2 regions of the Kineococcus esterisolvens genome follow, and region 1 is predicted to be linked to the other one. Evidence: riboswitches for the same ligand, from Rfam matches in the RefSeq annotation. Region 1 holds a riboswitch; the other holds the start of a gene.
The links. A riboswitch is a leader RNA that binds a small molecule or an ion and turns the genes downstream of it on or off. The one in region 1 is predicted to bind S-adenosylmethionine.
Positions count from the first base shown of each region.

Region 2: another riboswitch for S-adenosylmethionine. It lies ahead of ACRYR8_RS01180 (rhodanese-like domain-containing protein); the one in region 1 lies ahead of ACRYR8_RS00475 (sulfite exporter TauE/SafE family protein).

Region 1 covers NZ_JBJLRI010000001.1:102,555-105,751, reverse strand. The annotation lists gene ACRYR8_RS00480 (nitrite/sulfite reductase) at 1-743, opposite strand, end outside; SAM riboswitch class IV at 1,008-1,123, shown strand; gene ACRYR8_RS00475 (sulfite exporter TauE/SafE family protein) at 1,155-2,060, shown strand; gene fdxA (ferredoxin) at 2,057-2,383, shown strand; SAM riboswitch class I at 2,443-2,535, shown strand; gene ACRYR8_RS00465 (methylenetetrahydrofolate reductase) at 2,591-3,197, shown strand, end outside.
Region 2 covers NZ_JBJLRI010000002.1:29,236-32,432, reverse strand. The annotation lists gene dnaG (DNA primase) at 1-800, shown strand, start outside; tRNA gene ACRYR8_RS01190 (tRNA-Asn) at 882-954, shown strand; gene ACRYR8_RS01185 (HNH endonuclease family protein) at 1,030-1,716, shown strand; SAM riboswitch class I at 1,818-1,904, shown strand; gene ACRYR8_RS01180 (rhodanese-like domain-containing protein) at 1,912-2,331, shown strand; gene ACRYR8_RS01175 (O-succinylhomoserine sulfhydrylase) at 2,328-3,197, shown strand, end outside.

The DNA.
Region 1 (3,197 bases):
ACGAGGGAGATGTCGTTGATCTCGTGGACGACGTCCTGGCTGGGGTGGCCGGTCACGGCGGTCTTGAACTTGCGGGGCAGGTTCGCCAGTTCCGGGTCGCCGATGAACCGGTCCACGATCTCGGTGATGACGGGGGTGGGGTCGATGACCTCGTCGCGGGCGATGCCGGCGACCGGGCTGCCCAGCACCACGCGGGGGGTGTCGCCGCACGCCTCGGTGGTCTGCAGCCCCACCGCCTCCAGCCGCCGCCAGATCTCCGGGACGTCCTCGACGCGGACCCAGTGCAGCTGGACGTTCTGCCGGTCGGTGATGTCGGCGGTGTCCCGCGCGAACAGCGTGGAGATCTCGCCCACCACCCGCAGCTGCTCGGTCGTCAGGGAACCCCCGTCGATCCGCACGCGCAGCATGAAGAACTCGTCGGACAGCTCCTGGGCGGACAACTGCGCGGTGCGCCCGCCGTCGATGCCGGGGCGCCGCTGCGTGTACAGGCCCCACCAGCGGAACCGGCCGTTGAGGTCGTCTGAGGCGATGGAGGAGAAACCCTCCCTCGCGTACACCTGCTCGATGCGCTCGCGGACGTTCAGCCCGCTGTCGGCCGCCTTGAACTCCTCGTTGTGGTTCAGCGGTGCCGTGCCGTCCACGCGCCACTGCCCGTTCCCGCCGGGGCGGGGGGCTCGCGGTGCACGGCGGGGTGGCGGCGGGACGGTCTGCGGGGTGGCGGTGGGACTGGCTTCGGGTGTCATGGAACCTCACGGGGGAGACGGGTGCTCCTCGTGAGGAGACCCTCAGCTGGTGGGCTGCAGCGAGCGACCGGAGCGGCAGGCGTAGGCGCTCTGCAGCCGCATGAGGTCGACGTACCGGCGCGAGATCAGGCGCACGGCAGAGGGCTGGACCACGTGACCACGTTAGGGCACGAGCGCGGGAACTCCAACACGTCCGCCGGCCCGCGCGCCGCGCGCACCACCGGGGTGTTGACCGGCGGTCGAGGGTCCTCTACCGTCAGCAGCGGTCACGAGTGCCAGCGCGAAGCCCCGGCTCGCTGGTCGGCAACCCTCCTTTCGCGGCGGGGTGCTCCGGGTGAGGACCTGGCCGTTCGCCGCTCGGCGTCCGGCAAGCGCGGACCCTCGGGTCCACGGACGACGGATGGACCGCTCGTGCACAAGTTCGCCCTGCTCGCTGTCGTCGGCCTGCTGGCCCAGCTGGTCGACGGATCCCTCGGCATGGCCTACGGGGTCACCTCCACGACGCTGCTGCTCGTCGTCGGCGCCAGTCCCGCGGCCGCGTCCGCGACGGTGCACCTGGCCGAGATCGGCACGACCCTGGCCTCCGGTGCGGCGCACTGGCGCTTCGGCAACGTCGACTGGCGCGTCGTGGTGCGCGTCGGCGTCCCCGGGGCGGTGGGCGCGTTCGCGGGCGCGACGGTCCTGTCGTCGCTGCCGATGGAGGTGGCCGCCCCGGTGATCAGCACCCTGCTGCTGCTGCTGGGCGTCTACGTGCTGCTGCGATCGGCCGTCGCCCGCTTCGACGAGCGTTCCCTGCACCGGCCGCTGCGACGCCGGTTCCTCGCCCCGCTGGGGCTGGTGGCCGGCTTCGTCGACGCGACCGGGGGCGGCGGCTGGGGGCCGGTGGGCACCCCGGCACTGCTCGCCTCCGGCCGGCTGGAACCCCGCAAGGTGATCGGCTCGGTGGACACCAGCGAGTTCCTGGTCGCCGTCGCCGCCAGCGCGGGGTTCCTCGTGGGCCTCGGTTCGCAGGGCATCGCCTGGACGTGGGTCCTGGCGCTGTTGGCCGGTGGGCTGATCGCCGCGCCGATCGCGGCCTGGCTGGTGCGGCACGCACCGCCGCAGGTGCTGGGTGCCGCCGTCGGCGCCGTCATCGTGCTCACCAACGCCCGGACGCTGCTGCGCAGCGACGCCGTCGCCGCCCCCGACGCGGTCCGCTGGGTCGTGTACGCGCTCGTCCTGACCGCCGGCGCCGTCGGCGTCGCCCACTCGGTGCGCCGCCACCGTCGGCGCATCACCAGCCCCACCCCCGAGAGCGAGAGGAGCGGCGCGCAGTGACGTACGTCATCGCCCAGCCCTGCGTGGACGTGAAGGACAAGGCCTGCATCGAGGAGTGCCCTGTCGACTGCATCTACGAGGGCGAGCGTTCGCTGTACATCCACCCCGACGAGTGCGTCGACTGCGGGGCGTGCGAGCCGGTGTGCCCGGTGGAGGCGATCTACTACGAGGACGACGTGCCCGAGCAGTGGTCGGCGTTCACCGCGGCCAACGTGGAGTTCTTCGACACCGTCGGCTCGCCCGGTGGTGCGGCGAAGATGGGCCTGATCGCCGCTGACCACCCGGTGGTCAGCGCGCTGCCGCCGCAGGGCGAGGGGCACTGAGCGCCCCGGCACCAGGCGAACACCGGCACCACCAGCACCACGGCACCACCAGCACCGCCACCCCATCCAGAGCGGCCGAGAGTCCTGGCTCGACGACGCCGCAGCAACCCCCCGGTCCCCGGGAGCGGGTGCTTCCGCCAGGTCGATGGAGTCGACGATGTCCACCCACCGCCCCACCTCCCGCCCCGCCGAGCACCGCGCGCGCCGGTGACCGTCGGCGCACTGGTCGCCGGCGCCGCCGGGCGGCCGACCCTGAGCTTCGAGTTGTTCCCGCCGCGCTCACCGGCGGCCCGTGACGCCCTGCACGGCACCGTCTCCCGCCTGGCCGCCACGGGCCCGGACTTCTTCTCGGTCACCCACGGCGCGGGTGGCGGCACCCGCGACGCCGGCTGCGAGCTGCTGCGCCACCTGCGCCGGGAGACCCGGGCGGTGGCCGTGGCGCACCTGACCTGCGTCGGGGCCACCCGCCGGCAGGTCGTGGACCTGGCCGAGGAGTTCTTCGCCGCGGGTGTGCGCGACGTGCTCGCCGTGCGCGGGGACCCGCCCTCCGGGCGGATCACCGAGCCGGTCCCCGACGACGCCGTGCGGCGCGCCTGCGACCTGGTGGAGCTGGTGCACGTCGCCGACCGGCACCACCGCGTCCGGGCCGGCGCCGCCGTCCTCCCGCTGAGCGTCGCGGTGGCCGCCTTCCCCTCCTCGCGGCGCGCCGGCGACCTGCAGGCGCTGCGCGCCAAGCAGGACGCGGGAGCCTCCTTCGCCATCACCCAGGTCTGCTACTCCGCCCGCGAGTACGCCGACTTCACCGGCCGGGCCC
Region 2 (3,197 bases), on a different contig from region 1:
CCCTGGTGGCCGGGCGGGTGCCGCTGTTCGAGTTCGCGATCCGCTCGACGATCTCCCGCTACGACCTCGACAGCGAGGCCGGCCGCCTGGCCGCGCTGGACGCGGCCGCCCCGATCGTCGCGACGATCCGCGACCGCGGTCTGCGGCAGCGCTACGCGGTCAACCTGGACCGCTGGACGGGCTTCCTCGACGAGCGCTTCGTGCTGGACCGGGTGCGCCGGCACGCCGGGGACGGGCACGGCGGCCGCGACGGGCACGGCGGGACGTCCCGCCGCAGCGGGACCGGCGAGCAGGCCGCCGCCCGCCCCGCCCCGCCGGCCCAGCGGGTCGACGACGTCGTCGAGCAGCTGGAGCGGCGGGTGCTGTCGTGCGCGCTGCAGGCGCCGTGGGTGGTCGCCGAGGACTTCGCCGAACTGCCCGCCGACGCCTTCACCGCACCCGTGCACCGCGCCGTGCACGACGCGGTCACCGCCGCGGGCGGTCCGCTGGAGGCGCCGCAGGGGCCGGCGTGGGTGGCGGCGGTGCTGGAGTACGCCGACGGCCCCGTCGCGGCGCTGGTGCAGGAGCTGGCCGTGACGGAGCTGCCCGTCAGCGACGAGGAGGAGCTGGAGCGCTGGGGCCGCTCGCTGGTGGCGGCGCTGGCCGGTCAAGCGGCCACCCGCGCGGTCGCCGACGCGCGGCGGCTCCTGCAGCGGCTGGACCCCTCGGCGCAGGCGCAGGAGTACCTGGCGGCCTCCTCGGAGCTGTTCCGCCTGGAGGCCGCCCGGCGGGCCTGGCAGGAGCGCGCGCAGGGGTCCTGACGGGGCCCGGCCCGTGACGCGGGCACCCGGGAGGGGCTGGTACGGTTGACGTGCTGTCGCCGGGGGTTCACCCGGCGGTGGTCCCGCATAGCTCAATTGGCAGAGCAGCCGGCTGTTAACCGGCAGGTTGTTGGTTCGAGTCCAACTGCGGGAGCTCCTCGAGGGGGCGTGCGCACGCACGCCCCCTTCGTCGTCCCCGGCTCCACGGGGACCCGTGGAGGAGGTGGCCGTGCCCGCTCGGCGCTCCAGCGCCCCCGCGGCGATCCTCGTGCCGCTGCTGCTGGTCGTGCTGGCCGTCGCGCTGTGGCGCGCGCTCGCCGGCGGCGCGCCCACCGGGACCGGCGCCGCGACCGGCGACGCGGCCGAGGCGCTGGCCGCGCTCGAGGTGCGTGCCGCCGCCCCCTCCACCGGTTACGAGCGCGAGCTGTTCGGCGACGGCTGGGTGGACGTGGACGCCGACGGCTGCCGCACCCGCGACGACGTCCTGCAGCGGGACCTGACCGGGGTCCGCCTGGGCGAGGACGGCTGCACGGTGCTGTCCGGCACGCTGGAGGACCCCTACTCCGGGGACGAGATCGCCTTCCGCCGCGGGCGGGGCACCAGCGACGACGTGCAGATCGATCACGTCGTCGCGCTCGCCGCCGCCTGGCGCACCGGCGCGCAGGAGCTCAGCGACGACGAGCGCGTCCGCTTCGCCAACGACCCCCTGGAACTGCTGGCCGTGGACGGGGCGCTGAACCAGTCCAAGGGCGACGACGACGCCTCCGAGTGGCTGCCGCCGGTGGGGGAGTGCGAGTACGTCGCCCGGCAGGTCGCCGTCAAGAGCGCGTGGGGGCTGTGGGTGACGCCCGCCGAGGGCGAGGCGATGGCCGACGTCCTCGCCGGCTGCCCCGGGCAGGAGCTGCCCGGTCCCTGAGACGGCCGGGCGGCCGCAGCCGCCCGGTGCGGACCGGTGGGGCCCGGTGCGGCGCACCGGCGAGGGGGCCCGCGCACCTCCGCCGATGCCCTACGCTGATCGGACCATCCAGAGCGGCCGAGAGACCTGGCTCGACGACGCCGCAGCAACCCCCCTCGGGAGGGTGCTCATGCCGGGACCGATGGGAGGGTTCTGTTGACCTACTCCGGCGACCTCACGGCGCGTGAGGCGTTCGAGCTGCTGCGCGACGACGGCGACGCCGTCCTCGTGGACGTCCGCACCGAGGCGGAGTGGACGTACGTCGGGGTGCCCGACACCGCCGAGCTGGGCAGGTCGCCGATCTTCGCCTCGTGGTTGCCGGTGGAGCAGGACGCGCCCGGTGCGAGGTTCCTCGCGGAGCTGGCGCGCGCGGGCGTCGAGCCGGGCCACCGCGGCCCGGTGGTGTTCCTGTGCCGCTCGGGCAAGCGGTCCGTCGCCGCCGCCGAGGCCGCCACGGCCGCCGGCATCGGCCCCAGCTACAACGTCCTCGACGGCTTCGAGGGAGACCTGGACGAGCACGGGCACCGCGGCGGCGCCGGCTGGCGCGCGCAGGGCCTGCCGTGGAGGCAGTCGTGAACGAGCAGCGACCGCGCCCCTGGCGCCCCGACACCACCGCCGTGCGCGGCGGCCTGGCCCGCTCGGGTTTCGAGGAGACCTCCGAGGCGATGTACCTGACGTCCGGGTACGTCTACGACTCCGCCGCTGCCGCCGAGGCCGCGTTCACCGGTGAGGTCGACCGCTACGTCTACTCCCGCTACGGGAACCCCACGGTCTCGGTGTTCACCGAGCGGCTGCGGCTGCTGGAGGGCGCCGAGGCGTGCTACGGACTGGCCAGCGGCATGTCCGCGGTGTTCTACGCCCTGGGGGCGTTGCTGGGTGCCGGCGACCGGGTCGTGGCCGCCCGCAGCCTGTTCGGCTCCTGCTACGTCATCCTCGACGAGATCCTGCCCCGCTGGGGCGTGACGACGGAGTTCGTCGACGGCGAGGACCTCGCGCAGTGGGAGCGGGCCCTGGCCACGCCCGCGCAGGCGGTGTTCTTCGAGACCCCGGCGAACCCCATGCAGACCCTCGTGGACATCGAGGCGGTCGCGGATCTCGCCCACGCGGCCGGCGCGGTCGTGGTGGTGGACAACGCCTTCGCCAGCCCGGTGGGCCAGCGGCCGCTGCAGTTCGGCGCCGACGTCGTCGTGTACTCCGCGACCAAGCACATCGACGGCCAGGGGCGCGTGATGGGCGGCGCCGTCCTGGGCACCGCGGAGTTCGTCGGGGGCCGCCTCCAGGAGCTGACCCGGCACACCGGGCCCACCCTGAGCCCGTTCAACGCGTGGACGCTCGCCAAGGGCCTGGAGACCCTCGGCCTGCGGGTGCGGCACTCCGCTGCCACCGCGCTGCGCATCGCCGAGCACCTCGAGGTCGGCCCCGGCGTGCGCTGGGTGCGCTAC